Regions from separate parts of the Geodermatophilus sp. CPCC 205506 genome, predicted to be linked through region 2. Evidence: riboswitches for the same ligand, from Rfam matches in the RefSeq annotation. Region 2 holds a riboswitch; the other holds the start of a gene.
The links. Region 2 has a riboswitch for thiamine pyrophosphate ahead of MY520_RS11365 (ECF transporter S component). Riboswitches for the same ligand answer to the same signal wherever they lie in the genome.
Positions count from the first base shown of each region.

Region 1: it holds a riboswitch for thiamine pyrophosphate, as region 2 does, so the genes downstream of both, thiM (hydroxyethylthiazole kinase) here and MY520_RS11365 (ECF transporter S component) in region 2, are expected to answer to the same signal.

Region 1 is NZ_JALPKP010000055.1:27,071-34,450, forward strand. Features, by position in the region: gene MY520_RS23560 (helicase) at 1-1,029, shown strand, start outside; TPP riboswitch at 1,077-1,170, shown strand; gene thiM (hydroxyethylthiazole kinase) at 1,163-1,960, shown strand; gene thiE (thiamine phosphate synthase) at 1,957-2,613, shown strand; gene thiD (bifunctional hydroxymethylpyrimidine kinase/phosphomethylpyrimidine kinase) at 2,649-3,455, shown strand; gene MY520_RS23580 (DUF6220 domain-containing protein) at 3,469-3,915, opposite strand; gene MY520_RS23585 (DNA polymerase IV) at 4,061-5,446, shown strand; gene MY520_RS23590 (class I SAM-dependent methyltransferase) at 5,439-6,044, shown strand; gene MY520_RS23595 (PepSY domain-containing protein) at 6,048-6,455, opposite strand; partial or broken gene MY520_RS23600 (CoA transferase) at 6,540-7,380, opposite strand, start outside.
Region 2 is NZ_JALPKP010000016.1:64,711-72,090, reverse strand. Features, by position in the region: gene MY520_RS11385 (ATP-binding protein) at 1-414, opposite strand, end outside; gene MY520_RS11380 (DUF1697 domain-containing protein) at 537-1,067, opposite strand; gene MY520_RS11375 (energy-coupling factor transporter transmembrane component T family protein) at 1,090-1,851, opposite strand; gene MY520_RS11370 (ABC transporter ATP-binding protein) at 1,848-3,251, opposite strand; gene MY520_RS11365 (ECF transporter S component) at 3,290-3,898, opposite strand; TPP riboswitch at 3,895-3,998, opposite strand; gene MY520_RS11360 (Mut7-C RNAse domain-containing protein) at 4,141-4,854, opposite strand; gene MY520_RS11355 (VOC family protein) at 4,950-5,462, shown strand; gene MY520_RS11350 (rhodanese-like domain-containing protein) at 5,573-6,019, opposite strand; gene MY520_RS11345 (GntR family transcriptional regulator) at 6,177-6,842, shown strand; gene MY520_RS11340 (1-aminocyclopropane-1-carboxylate deaminase) at 6,829-7,380, shown strand, end outside.

The DNA.
Region 1 (7,380 bases), on a different contig from region 2:
AAGGCCGTCTCCGGCGCCGGTCGGGTGAAGGACGCGCCGTTCGTCATCGCGGCCACCGCCACCCCGGCGCACACGCCGCTCGAGCTGCCCTACCTCGCGCCCCAGTTCGCCCAGCAGCACGGCGAGCCGCTCCGCGAGTGGTCGGACCTGCCGAAGAAGCTCGACGAGCACCGGTTCCACGTGGAACGTGGCCGCTACGGCTGGGCGTGGACCGAGGACGCCGACGAGCGCCGGGCCGACCTCGCGCGGCTGCAGGGCTGGCTGGCCGGGACGAACCCGCCGGCGACGCTGCACCGGCCGGCGCCGTGGGGGCCGGTGTCGGTGACCGGGACCCCGGTGGCGCTGACGCCGGCCGAGCGGGCGGCCTACGAGTCGGAGTGGGCCGAGTTCCGCGCCGAGATGCAGCTGGCCCGCCGCGGCCGGCAGACCGCGCGGGGCCGGGCGGCGCTGCTGCGCTTCCGGCAGAAGGCCGGGCTGATCCGGGCGCAGGCCACGGTCGACTGGGTGAAGGCCCAGGTGGAGGCCGAGCGGCAGGTCGCGGTGTCGGTCGAGTTCGTGGAGACGGCGGCCGACCCGATCCGTGAGGCGCTGCTGGACTCCGGGATCCCGGTGGCCGGCATCTACGGCCGCGACCGGTTCGACGTCGAGGCCGAGCGGCTGCGCTTCCAGACCGGGGCCGCGCCGGTCTGCGTGTTCACGGTGACGGCGTCGATCAGCCTGCACGCCGGCGAGCTGCTGCCCAGCGGGGCCGCGGCCTCCGCCGTCCCGCGGGTCGGGTTGTTCCACCAGCCGCGCTTCTCCGGCATCCAGGCCCGGCAGGTCACCGGCCGCACGCACCGCGACGGCCAGGTCTCGCCGTGGCGGGTGGCCTTCGCCGAGGACACCGTGGAGGAGCAGGTCGCGCGGGTGATGGTGGAGCGGCTGGCGGTCAGCGGCTCGACGGCGGGCGCGGACACGTCCTCCCTCCAGGAGATCGCCGAGCTGCTCGAGGCCGACTGGCTCCCCCCGGCGGCGCTCACCGACGCCTGAGCCGGCGGCCAGGACCCGCGGCCGGAACCGGCTGTTAGGTTCGGCGGGGAAGTGGCACGGGGTGTCCCGCAGGGGACTGAGAGCACACCCGTCGAACCTGCTCCAGTTCGTACTGGCGAAGGGATGTCACGGCGTGGACGCCGACGTTCTGCGCGATGCCCGGGCGGCGCTGCGCACCACCACCCCGCTCGTGCACTGCCTGACCAACACGGTCGTGCAGGCCTTCACCGCGAACGCGCTGCTGGCGGCGGGCGCGGCGCCGGCCATGGTCGACGCGCCCGAGGAGGCCGGTGACTTCGCGGCGGTCGCGTCGGCCGTGCTGGTCAACGTGGGCACGGTCAACGCCCGCACCGCCGAGGCGATGCGGCGCGCCGCCCGGTCGGCCGGCGCGGCCGGGACGCCCTGGGTCCTCGACCCGGTCGCCGTCGGCGGGCTGGCCTACCGCACCGAGCTGGCCGCCGAGCTGGTCGAGCTGCAGCCCACCGTCGTGCGCGGCAACGCCTCGGAGGTCATGGCCCTGGCCGGCGCCGGCGCCGGCGGCCGCGGGGTGGACAGCACCGCCGGTGCCGACGACGCCGCCCCGGCCGCCGCGGGGCTGGCCCGCCGCACCGGCGGGGTGGTCGCCGTCAGCGGCGAGGTCGACCTGGTCACCGACGGACGGCGGACCGTCCGCGTCGGGGGCGGTTCGGTTCTCCTGACCCGCACCACCGGCGCCGGCTGCGCGCTCGGCGCCCTGGTCGCGGCGTACGTCGCCGCCACCCGGGACGCGCTGCTCGGCACCGTCGCCGCGCACGCCCACGTCGCGCTCGCCGCCGAGATCGCCGCCGACCTCGCCGACGGGCCGGGCACCTTCGCGCCCGCGTGGCTGGACGCCCTCGACGCCATCGACGGGGACTCCCTGGCCCGGGCCGACGTCCGGGAGGAGCCGTGACCGTCGACTGGACGCTCTACCTGGTCACCGACACCGCGCTGTGCCGCCCGCGGCCGGTCGCCGACGTCGTCCGCGCGGCGGTGGCCGGCGGGGTCACCGCCGTCCAGGTCCGGGACAAGACCGCCCCGCGCCGCGAGCTGCTGGCGCTCACCCGTGCGGTGCAGGCCGCGCTGGCCGGCCGGCCGGACGTGCCCGTGCTCGTCAACGACGCCGTCGACGTCGCCCTCCTCACCGGCGCCGACGGCGTGCACGTCGGCCAGGACGACCTGCCGCCGGCCGAGACCCGGGCGCTGGTGGGGCCGGAGCGGCTGGTCGGGGTGAGCGTCTCGTCGCAGGCGGAGTTGGACGCGGTGCTGGCGCTGCCCGCCGGCACGGTGGACGTCGTCGGCATCGGCCCCGTGTGGACCACCGCCACCAAGCCCGACGCCGCCCCCGCGCTGGGGCCCGCCGGCACCCGCGCGCTCGCGTCGGCGGCGCACGCCGGGGACCTGGCCGCGGTGGCCATCGGCGGCGTCGACGCCGGAAACGCCGCGGCGGTGGCCGAGACGGGCGTGGACGGGGCCTGCGTGGTGTCGGCGATCTGCGCGGCGGGCGATCCGGAGGCGGCCGCCCGCGGGCTCCGCGCCGCCCTGGGCACGGCGGCGCGCCGGTGAGCAGCAGGCCCGAGGGGACGGGAGACCGCCCCGCCGTGCCCGTCGCCCTGACCGTGGCCGGCAGCGACCCCAGCGGCGGTGCGGGCATCCAGGCCGACCTCAAGACCTTCAGCGCGCTCGGCGCCTACGGAACGGCGGTCCTCACCGCGCTCACCGCGCAGAACACCCGCGGGGTCACCGGCGTGCACGCCGTCCCCGCGGAGTTCGTCGGCCTCCAGCTGCGCACCCTGTTCGACGACGTCACCGTGCACGCCACGAAGCTCGGGATGCTGGGCACCGCCGAGGTCGTCCGCGCGGTCGCGACCGCGCTCGCCGGCCGCCCGGGCGGCCCGGTGGTGTGCGACCCGGTGATGGTGTCGACCAGCGGTCACCGGCTGATCGACGAGGCCGCGGTGGACGCCGTCCGCACCGCGCTGCTGCCGGTGGCCGACCTGCTCACCCCGAACGTCCCCGAGGCGGCCGCCCTGCTGGACCGGCCGCCGGCGACCGACCTCGACGGCATGGTGGAGCAGGCGCACGCGCTCCTGGCCCTGGGGCCGCGTGCCGTGCTGCTCAAGGGCGGCCACCTCGGCGGGGACGAGAGCATCGACGTCCTCGTGACCGCGGACGGCGCGACGCCCACCCGGCGGCCCCGGATGGCGACGACGGCCACGCACGGCACCGGCTGCACGCTGTCCTCCGCGCTGGCCGCGCTCGCCGCCCGCGAGGGGGCCGGCGACTGGCTGCCCCTCGTGGAGCGGGCCCGCGACTACCTCCAGGCGGCACTGGCCGGTGGCGAGGGCCTGGGCATCGGCTCGGGGAACGGTCCGGTGCACCACTTCGCCGGGATCTGGCCGGGCTGAGGCCCCCGGCCGGTCAGCGCCGGGCGCCCCCGTCCGGTGCGCGCCCGGCCGTGCCGTGCAGGAAGCCGGCGAGGCCGAGGATCAGCAGCCCGCTCACGGCGTGCAGCCCGCCCCAGTACGCGCTGTCCTGACCGAGCACGGCCAGCAGGCTCTGCCCGAGGGCCGCGAGCAGGAACAGCACCGCGGCCACGCCGATCGCGCGCGCACCGGCCCGGGCGAGGACGGCGAAGACGAGCACCAGCAGCGCGACCCCGGACATGATGAAGCCCACGGTGCGGTGCGGCTCGAACCCCGGCCCGCTGCCGAAGAAGGAGAAGACACCGAGCCCGGCCAGGAAGATCTGCACGACCCCGAGCAGGAGGAAGACGCCCAGGACCACCCGGTAGGCCGTCGCCATGGCGGACGGCGCCCCACGGGCCGGCGCGGTCGCGGTCGTCGACTGGTCGAGGGGCTCTGCCACGGCGGCCTCCAGGCACGGGCCACCGAAGCTAGGACCCGCCGCGGAGGCGGTCAACGAGAACCGGACGGGCCCGCTTCCCGCCGCGCGTCACCGTCCGCACGGGCGACGATGGGGGGACCGGGCGATCGAACGAGGAGGTGCGGGCGTGCGGCGGGAGGCGAGCATCCTGCACCTGGACCTCGACGCGTTCTTCGCCGCGGTCGAGCAGCGTGACAAGCCGTCCCTGCGCGGCCGGCCGGTGGTCGTCGGCGGCGTCGGGGGCCGCGGCGTGGTGGCGACGGCGTCCTACGAGGCCCGGGCGTACGGCGCACGGTCGGCGATGGCCACGGCCGAGGCCCGCCGGCGCTGCCCGGCCGGGACGGCGTTCCTCGGGGGCCGGTTCGGCGCCTACCGCCGCACCTCCGACGTCGTCATGGAGCTGCTCCGCGAGCTCTCCCCCCTGGTCGAGCCGGCCTCCCTCGACGAGGCCTACGTCGACCTCGCGGTCACCTCCCCCGGCCACCCCGGGCACGACCTGTCGGTGGACGGCGTGACGGAACTGGGCCGCCGCCTCAAGGAGCGCATCGCCGAGGCGACGGGCGGGGTGACCGGCTCGGTGGGCATCGGCTCGTCGAAGCTCATGGCCAAGATCGGGTCCGACCTCGACAAGCCCGACGGCCTGGTCGTCGTCCCGCCCGGGTCCGAGCTGGACGTGCTGCACCCGCTGCCGGTGACCCGGCTGGGCGGGGTGGGACCGGCGACGGCGGAGCGGCTGCACCAGGTCGGGGTGCGGACCGTGGCCGACCTGGCCGCCAAGTCGCTGTCCGACCTGGTCGCGCTGGCCGGCCGGGCACACGGGGCGGGGCTGTACGCGCTGGCCCGCGCCGAGGACGACCGGCCGGTGGTGGCCGAGCGCGGAGCGAAGTCGGTCTCGCAGGAGGAGACGTTCGAGCGCGACCTCACCGACGTCGCCGTCCTCGGCCGGGAGATCGACGCGATGGCCGCGCGGGTCGCCGGGCGGTTGCGCGGCTCGGCGTACTCCGGCCGCACGGTGACGCTCAAGCTGCGCCGTTACGACTTCACCACGCTCACCCGCTCCCAGACCCTGCCCCACCCGACCGACGACGCCCGGGTGATCGCCTCGATCGCGCGGCGACTGCTCGCCGAGACCGGCACCCAGGGCGGGCTGCGGCTGCTCGGCGTCGGCGTCTCCGGGCTCTCCCTCTACGCGCAGGGCGACCTGTTCGCCGCCGACGACGACCCGGAGCTGCCGGACGACGAGCCGGCGCCCGCCGAGGCCCCCGAGGCGGCCCCGGAGCCGCCGGCGCCGGTGTCCCGCTGGTGGCCGGGCCAGGACGTCTGCCACGACGAGCTGGGCTCCGGCTGGGTGTGGGGCCGGGGACTGGGCCGGGTGACGGTGCGCTTCGAGGGGCCGCTGACCGCGCCGGGGCCGGTCCGCACGCTGCCCGCCGACGATCCCGCCCTGCACCCCGCCGAACCACCCGAGTGGCGATCAGCCACCATCGACCCCGTGGAGGCGACAGGTGACTGAGCAGAGCGTGTGGGTGCGGATGACCCAGGAGGACCCGCAGCACTCGGCGGCCTACGTGCAGCGGTTCCGGGACCTCGCCGCCCAGGGCTTCGACCTCGCCGGGGAGGCGCGGCTGGTCGACGCGATGCTGCCCCGCGGCTCCCACGTCCTCGACGCCGGCTGCGGCCCGGGCCGGGTCGGGGGCTGGCTCGCCACGGTCGGGCACGACGTGGTGGGCGTGGACGTCGACCCGGTGCTCGTCGCCGCCGCGGAGGAGGACCACCCCGGCCCCCGGTGGCTGGTCGGCGACCTCGCCGAGCTGGACCTGCCGGCGCTCGGGATCCTCCGTCCGTTCGACGCCATCGTCTGCGCCGGGAACGTGATGGCCTTCGTCGCGCCGAGCACCCGGCTCGCCGTCCTCCGGGGGTTCCGGGCGCACGTCGCCGCCGACGGCCGGGCGGCGATCGGGTTCGGGGCCGGGCGGGGCTACGACTTCGACGAGTTCCTGGCCGACGTCCGCAGTGCCGGGTGGACGCCGGACCTCCTGCTGTCCACCTGGGACCTGCGGCCGTTCACGCCGGCGTCGGACTTCCTGGTCGCCGTCCTCCGCCCGGCCTGAGCGTCACCGGCCGCCGCGCTCGATCCCGGTGATCTCGTACTGCGCGTTGACCTCGACGGTGACCCGCCGGCCGTCGGAGGTCACGAGGTGGGCCTCGTAGACGCCGTCGGAGTCGGTCTCCAGCCGCCGGATCGTCGCGCCGGGGTACTCGTCCAGCGCGACGGCGCGCACCTGCTCGGCGGTCTCGCCGGTGAGGGGCTGCTCGTCGTGGTGGCCGTCGCCGTCGTGGTGCCGGTCGTCCCGGCTGAACGACGTCCCGTCCCGCGGGCCGTCGAAGGCGGCGTTGGCGACCAGGGTCCCGGCGATGACGCCGCCGGCGACCAGGCCGGCGAACACGAGCGCCGCCGATCGGATCCAGCCGCGCGCCCGCGCGCGCCCCGGTGGTACCTGCTGCTGCACGCCGCCACTCATGACGACCTCCCGTGCGCTCTGTCTGTCGACGGTGACGAGCCCCCGTGGGGGACGAGGGTCCCACCAACGGCTGTGAACGAGCTGTCAATCCGGCCGCGGATGCCACTCCGGCCGACCCTCGACGAACGCGGCCGGCGCGGACCACGGCGGCGACCCGGGCGGGGCGACCAGCGTGACGACGCCGCCGGGGGCGGGCAGCGACATCAGGAAGTGCGCCGGGTCGACCGGCCCGTCCGCCGGTCCGTCCGCCGACTCGACCCGCCGTGGTGCGCCCAGCAGCCAGTGCGCCGTCCGGGCGAGGGAGAGCTCCCCGTGCCAGCCGCCGCCCTCCTCGCGCTGCCGGGCCACCGCGGCCAGGACGGTGGCGGCGGCCAGGTGGCCGGTCGCGTGGTCGAGCGCCTGCACGGGCAGCGCGCCGGGCCGGTCGTCCGTGCCGCACTCCCGCGCGATGCCGGACACCGCCTGCACCAGCGAGTCGAAGCCGCGCCGGCCGCCCCACGGGCCGGTGCTGCCCCACGCCGACAGGCCCACGACGACCAGGTGCGGGTGCCGCTCGGCCAGCGCCGCGGGGGCCAGGCCGAACCGCGCCAGCGCGCCGGGTCGGTAGCCCTGGACGACGACGTCCGCGCCGGCCAGCAGCTCCTCGACCGTCCGCCGGTCGGTCGCCGCCGCGAGGTCGAGGAGCACGTGCCGCTTGCCCGGGCCGGTGTCGACCAGCTGACCCGGGTCCTCGGCGAGCCTCGGGCTGTCGATCCGCAGCACGTCGGCCCCGTGCGAGGCCAGCGTGCGGGTGGCGACCGGCCCGGCGATGACCCGGGTCAGGTCGAGCACCCGCAGGCCGGCGAGCTCCGCCCGGCGCAGCGGCCCGCCGACGGCGCGGCGCAGGCCGATCAGCGGCGCCGCGGCCACCGCCCGCCCCGGCTCG
Region 2 (7,380 bases):
CACCGCCCAGACGTGCTTGGCGTCGGCGGTGACGTACCAGCCGTGCTCACTGGCGAGCTCGGCGATGAGGTAGAGGCCCAGGCCGCCCTCGCTGGGGTCACGGCCGACGGCCGGCGCCGGAGGGGAGGCCGCCGCCCGGTCGGAGACCTCGATCAGCCAGCCGTCCACGGTGACCCCGACGGCGGCCCGCACGCCGCCACCGCCGCCGTGGCGCAGCGCGTTGGAGGCCAGCTCGTCCAGCGCGAGGACCAGACGGTCGCGCAGGTCGGCGAGGTCCGGCCCCGCGAGGTACCGGCGCAGCGCGGCGCGCACCGCGGGCAGTTCGGCGACGTCGTCGAGCTGCCAGTCCAGGCCGTCCCGCGACGTGGGCGGGGTCGCGGACGGCCACAGTGATCCGGCCGTCTCGCGTGTCACTCCGTTGGCCCCCTCATGTGCTCGACGGCGCCCGGAGGCGCGCGCTTCCCGCGGCCCGCGGGCGAGCCGAACACCTGCGTATGCGTCAGGAGGAGCCCCGGTAAACGTGGGTGAGACCGGTGTCACACACCGGCCAGCGCGGCGACCTTCCGCACGGTGTTCCAGTTGCGCGCTGTGCCGGGGACCCCGAGCAGCGTGTCCCAGTCCCAGGCGGCCAGCGGGGTGTTGGCGACGCCGTCGGGCAGCCAGAGGTAGAGCTCCCGGCCGACGACGCGGTACTCCCCGACGTCGGCCGGGGGCAGCGCGGCGATCTCCTCCTTCCCGGGCGGGCGCGGCAGGAAGGTCACCAGGTAGCGGGCCGGGTCGGTGGCGACGGCGCCGAGCGGGTCGGCGTCCACCACGGCGGCGACCTCCTCGGCGGTCCGGACGACGACCGGCGAGAGGAAGCCGAAGCGCTCCTGCACCGCCGCCTCCACGTCCCGGGCCAGCGCGGCCTCGCCCAGCGGGCTGTCGAGGACGACGTTCCCGCTGCGCAGGTGGGTGCGCACCCCCTCGTGGCCGCGCGCGGTGAGCGTCTCGCGGAGCTCGGCCATCCCCACCTGCCGGGCCTTCCCGACGTTGCTGCCACGCAGCAGGACGACGTAGCGGGTCACGCGCGGGACCGTAGCGCGGGAGTCAGCTGAAGACCGGCGACCACGAGCCGGTGGCCACGCTGACGGCGACCGCGGCGGCGCAGACCAGCACGGCCGCGGCCACGAACACCGCGTCCCGGCGGCGCAGCCGCGAGCCGCGGGCGTTGCTGCGGGGTCCGCCGGAGTCGAAGCCGCGCGCGTCCATCGCCGTCGCCAGCCGGGAGCCCCGGCGCACCGCGCCGACCAGCAGGGCGAACGCCGTCCCGGCGAACAGCCGCAGGTGCGCCAGCGGGTTGCCGCGGGGTTCGATGCCGCGGGCCCGGCGGGCCAGCCGGATCGTCTCCCACTCGGCGGCCAGCAGCGGCACCAGCCGCAGCGCGGCCAGCGCGCCGTAGGCGAACCGGGTGGAGACCCGCCAGTGGATGGTCAGCGCGTCGGCCAGCCGCACCGGGTCGGTCGAGGCGACCAGCAGGATGCCGGGCAGCGCCAGGGCCAGCACGCGCACCGCGAGCCCGGCGGCCGACAGCCAGCCCGCGCCGTCGTCGCCGAAGGCCACGTTGACCCAGGCGACGCCGGCCGCGCCGACCAGCAGCGGCCAGGTGCGGGCCAGCAGCGCCCGCGGGGCGGCCAGCCCCGCCGCCGGCAGCAGGCAGCACTCGGCGGCCAGCACGAGCAGCGGGGTGAGCAGGTCGCCGCTGACCAGCAGCACCGGCAACAGGACGGCGATGGCGGAGAGCTGCGCGACCGGGTTGATCCGCGACAGCGGCACCTCGCGGACCGGGCCCAGGGCCAGCGGCGCGATCACGCCGCCACCGGGTCGCCCGAGGGGCGCAGGTCCAGGACGTCGTCGGCCAGGGCGGTCACCACCGCGACGTCGTGGGTGACCAGGACGAGGGCGCGGTCGTCGTCCTGCTGCTTGGCCAGGAGCGCGACCAGCTCGGCCCACGTGTCGCGGTCCTGGCCGAAGGTCGGCTCGTCGAGCACCACGAGGGAGGGGCGGGTGGCCAGCGCCGTCGCCACCGACAGCCGGCGCTGCTGGCCACCGGAGAGGGTGAACGGGTTGGCCTCGGCGAGCGCGGCCAGGCCCAGCCGCTCGAGCAGCTCGTCGGCCCGCCGGTGCGCCGCGTCGTCCCCCGACCCGGCCCGCAGGGGGCCCAGGGCCAGCTCGTCGCGGACCCGGCCGGTGAGGAACTGGTGCTCGGGGTGCTGGAAGACCGTGCCGGTGCGGCGGACCAGCTCGTCGGCCGGCCAGCGGTGCGGCGGCCGGTCCGGGCGGCGCAGGCCGGCGGTCAGCCGTGGGCCGGCGACCACCCGCCCGGTGGTGGGCCCGCGCAGGCCGGCCAGCAGCAGCGCAAGGGTGGACTTGCCGGTGCCGTTGGGCCCGGTGACGGCGAGCGTGCGTCCGGCCGGCAGGACGACGTCGGTCGGCGGGAGGGCCGGGACGACGCTGCCGCGGTGGGTGTAGCCGGCCCGCTCGGCGCGCAGCAGCACCTCGCCGGGCGCGTGCCGGGAGCGGACCGGCATCCGCAGCGGCGCCGGGCGCCACCCGGCCGGCTGGTCCACCGTCCCGCCGCCGGGCCGCAGCTCGACCACCCGGTCGACCAGCGGCAGCCAGCTGTCGGCGTCGTGGTCGACGACGACCAGCGTGGTGCCGCGGTCGGCCATCGCACGGGTGACCGCGTCACGCACCATCGCGGCGCCGTCCGGGTCGAGCTGGGCGGTCGGCTCGTCGAGCAGCAGCAGGCCCGGCCGCCCGGCGAGCGCCCCGGCCAGCACCAGCCGCTGCTTCTGCCCGCCGGAGAGGGCGGCGGTGGCGCGGTCCCGCCCGAAGGGGAAGCCCACCTCCGCGAGCGCCCGGTCCACCGCCGGCCAGATCAGCGCGGGCGGCGTGCCGGTGTTCTCCAGGCCGAACGCGACGTCGTCCCCGGCGCGGGTCATGACCAGCTGCGAGTCGGGGTCCTGGAAGACGATCGCCGTCCGGGCGCGGGCCTCGCGCGCCGGCCGGCCGTCGACGGTGAGCTCGCCCTCGGCGTCGCCGGCGTCCGGGCCGAGCACCCCGGCGAGGGCGTGCAGCAGCGTGGACTTGCCCGCCCCGGACGGCCCGGTGAGCAGCACCCGCTCGCCGGGCTCGACCCGCAGGTCGACGTCCTGCACCGCCCACGCCCGGCGGCTCGCGTGCCGGAACCGCCAGCCGGAGAGCCGCACCGCGGCCGGGACGCGGGCGGCCGGCGCCCCGCCCGTGGTCAGACCCGGGACCGGCCGGCGGCGAACGACGACAGCGCGCCGCTGGCCGCCAGGGCGCGGGTGAGCGCCATGCCGCCGATGCCCGCGACGAGCGTCGTGCTCACCACGACCAGCAGCAGGTAGGTGCTCTTCCAGCCGCCGGTCCAGTCGGGGTAGTAGTTCACGATGTCGAGCACCGCGGCCATGGCGCCGGCGCACAGGGCGGCCAGCAGCGCCTGCGGCCAGCCGAACCGGCGGTAGCGGAAGGCGGCGAAGCCCAGCTCGCCGGCCAGCCCCTGGAGCAGGCCGTAGACCAGCACGAGCGTGCCCCACGCCGAGCCGAGCAGCGCCGAGACGACGGCCGCGATCAGCTCGGCGAACAGCGCGGCGCCCGGTTTGCGGACGACGAGCGGCGCCAGGACGGCGGGCACCAGCCAGACGCCGTACATGACCGCCTGACCAGGCGGGAACGCGGTGAAGGCGGCGTCGAGGGCCGCCCACAGCAACCCCCAGGCCCAGAAGACGATGCCGAAGGCGACGCCCAGGACGGCGGTGACGACGATGTCGACGGTCCGCCAGCGGCCGGTGTGGTGCTCGGCGGACGACGGACGGACGGCCTGCTCGGCCATGTGTTCCTCCAGGCTCCCTGCGCCGGCATGACCCGGATCAGGTTCGAGGGTCTGCGGTGCCCCGCACTCTCAGCGCCGAAGCGCTCCCCTGCTGTGTGTGTTCGGTTGTACGGCCCAGCGTAGCCCCTCGCCGTCCGTCCGTTCCCCGCGCCGCCCTCCCGTCGGTTTCCGCGGAAACCGCCGCCCCTCCCGCGGCGGCCTCGGTCTTCGACGGGTACACGGCGGCCTCGCAGGGGGGAGGCTCACCTGTGCGTCGCGGCGTCCACCATGGCGTCGATCCGGCGGGCGTGCGCGCCGCGCCAGTAGATCCCGCCGCAGGCCGGGCAGCGGGCGAACTCCTCGATGGTGCGGCGCGTGCCCGCCGGCAGGCGGTCGGCGACCTCCGCCTTGGGCACCGGCACGAGTCCGGCGCCGCACGCCGTGCAGCGGCTCAGCGGCGCCAGCGGCGGGGAGAACCGGTCGAGGACGTCGGCGAGCTGCTCGTCGGGGCGGCTCCCGCGCACCAGCGCGCCCCGCACCCCGCGGCGCATGAGCAGGCCGCGGTCCTGGGTGAGCAGCACGCGGTCCTCGGCCGCGGCCCGCGCGGCGAGCTCGGCGTCCTCGGCAGAGTTGGACCACGCGGCGTCCAGGCCGAGCAGCCGCAGCCGGCGGGCCAGCGCACCCAGCCCGACGTCGAGCAGGAAGCCGCCGGAGGGCACCGGCTGCGGCCGATCCGCCGGGGTCACCTCGACGACGCTCCGGGGGCGGGTGCGCGCGTCCGGCGCCACGGGGAGGCCGTCCAGCCGCAGCCCGCCGACCTCGGTCGGCGGCACCCCGGCGGCCCGGACGACGTGTGCGACCGTGGCGTCCGGGTCGAACGCCAGCCGGCGCTCCCGGGCGCGGCGGTCCCGGGGGCGGAACAGGAACGACAGCTCCGCCGGCACCCGGACGACGACGTCCGCAGCCGAGGCGTCCACGATGGGCCGGTACCCCGGGAACACGGTCCAATACTTGAACGATCAAGCAACGGCGGTGCACACTGGGGCGGTCACCCGTCGAGCAGGAGCACGCCATGCCGGTCCAGCGCCTCAACCACGCCGTCCTCTACGTCCGGGACGTCGACCGCAGCCACGCGTTCTACCGGGACGTGCTGGGCTTCCGCGTGAAGATGGAGATCCCCGGCGCCGCGGTGTTCCTGCAGGCGGAGGGGTCCACCAACGACCACGACCTGGGGCTGTTCCAGATCGGCGCCGGTGCTGGGGCCTCCGAGGCCGGCCGCCGCACCGTGGGTCTCTACCACCTGGCCTGGGAGGTGGACACGCTCGCCGAGCTGGCCCGCATCCGCGACGCGCTGGCCCGCGCCGGCGCGCTGGTCGGGATGTCGGACCACGTGACCACCAAGGCCCTGTACGCGCACGACCCGGACGGCCTGGAGTTCGAGGTGTCCTGGCTGCTCCCGGCCGAGTTCATCACCCCCGGGATCATGGAGGGTGCGGAGATGACCGCCCCGCTGGACCTCGACCGCGAGATCGCCCGCTACGGCGCGCACACCCGCGGCGGCGTCGGGGTCTCCGTCCCGGTCTGACGCAGGCGGTCGGTCACGAGGGGCCGTCATCCCCGACGAGCTGACCACGGGCGGGCAGCGCCTCCGGCCCTGGCGGGAGGGCGACACCGTCTACGGCTGACCGGACGAGATCAGCAGTCGCAGCGGGCGCCGGCCGGTGCGGTGAGCGGGTCCACGGCCGGGCGGGAGACGCCGTCCGCCGTCGCGACGGGCAGCCCCTCCCGCGCCCAGTACTCGAAGCCGCCGATCATCTCCCGCACCCGGTGGCCCAGCAGGGCCAGCGCGAGCGCGGCCCGGGTCGCGCCGTTGCAGCCGGGGCCCCAGCAGTAGGTGACGACCGGGACGGACCGGTCCAGCTCGGCCGGCGCGCGGGCAGCGATCTCCCGCCCCGGGAGGTGGACGGCGCCCGGCACGTGCCCCTGCTCCCACGCCTCCCGGCTGCGGCTGTCGAGCAGCACGAAGCCGGGATCGCCCGACTCCAGGGCCGCGTGCACGTCGCTGACGTCGGTCTCCACGGCCAGCCGGTGCGCGAAGTGGCGGACGGCGTCGGCCGGGTCGGTGCTCCAGTCCAGGCTCACGACGCGGACGGTAGGCACGCCGGGGCCCCGGGACGACGTCCTGCCCTGCCACCAACCGCAACACCCCGGACTTTCGGCGCCGGAAGTCCGGGACTTCCGGCGCGGAAAGTCGCGTGGGGGGTTGACGGACGAGACGCTGACATCTGAGATGTCAGTCGTGGGACTTGTTCCGGTCGACCGGGTGCTGCTGCGCGACGTCGCCCTGGCCCGCATCCGGGACGCGATCGTGGCCGGAGAGCTCGCTCCCGGTGCCGTGGTGAAGGACGCCGAGCTGGCCGGCCGGCTCGGGCTGTCGGTGGCGCCGGTGCGGGCCGCGCTCGCCCGGCTGGCCGACGAGGGCCTGGTCGAGGCCAAGCCGCAGAGCCACACCCGGGTCACCCCGCTGCGCGTGCGGGACGTGCGCGACGCCGCCGCCGTCGTCCGCGCGATGCACGAGCTGGCCACCCGGGAGGCGGTCCCGGCCGTCACCCCCGACGACGTCGCCGCCATGACCGGGGCCAACGAGCGCTTCGCCGCGGCGGTCGCTGCCGGAGACGTCGACGCCGCCCTGGCCGCCGACGACGACCTGCACGGCGTGCTGCTGCGCCGGTGCGGCAACACCGCGCTCACCGCGACCGTCGACCGCCTCACCCCGGCGATCCGGCGGCTGGAGCGGCAGCGCTTCGCCACCGCGCACGGCCGGGAGTCCGTCGTCCTCCACGACCGGCTGATCACCGCCTGCGCGCGCTCCGACGTCGACGCCGCCGTCGCCACCACCACCGAGATCTGGACGGCGCTGCTGTCCGAGCTGACCGACGAGGAGACCCCCGATGGCACTCACTGACCTGCCCCGCTACCCGCTGCTGTTCGGGCCCTCCCCGGTGCACCGGCTCGACCGGCTCACCGAGCACCTCGGGGGCGCCGCGGTCTGGGCGAAGCGGGAGGACGTGAACTCCGGCATCGCGTTCGGCGGCAACAAGACCCGCAAGCTCGAGTACCTGGTCGCCGACGCCCTCGCCCAGGGCTGCGACACGCTGGTGAGCATCGGCGGCGTGCAGAGCAACCACACCCGCCAGGTCGCCGCCGTCGCCGCTCGGGTGGGCCTGAAGTGCGTGCTCGTGCAGGAGAGCTGGGTGGACTGGCCCGACTCGGTCTACGACAAGGTCGGCAACATCCTCATCAGCCGGCTGGCCGGCGCCGACGTCCGGCTGGTCAAGGCGGGGTTCGGCATCGGGTTCAAGGAGAGCTGGGAGGCGGCGCTCGCCGACATCGGGGAGCGCGGGGGCAAGCCGTACGCCATCCCGGCGGGGGCGTCGGACCACCCGCTCGGCGGGCTGGGCTTCGCCGACTGGGCGGAGGAGGTCGCGGCGCAGGAGGCCGAG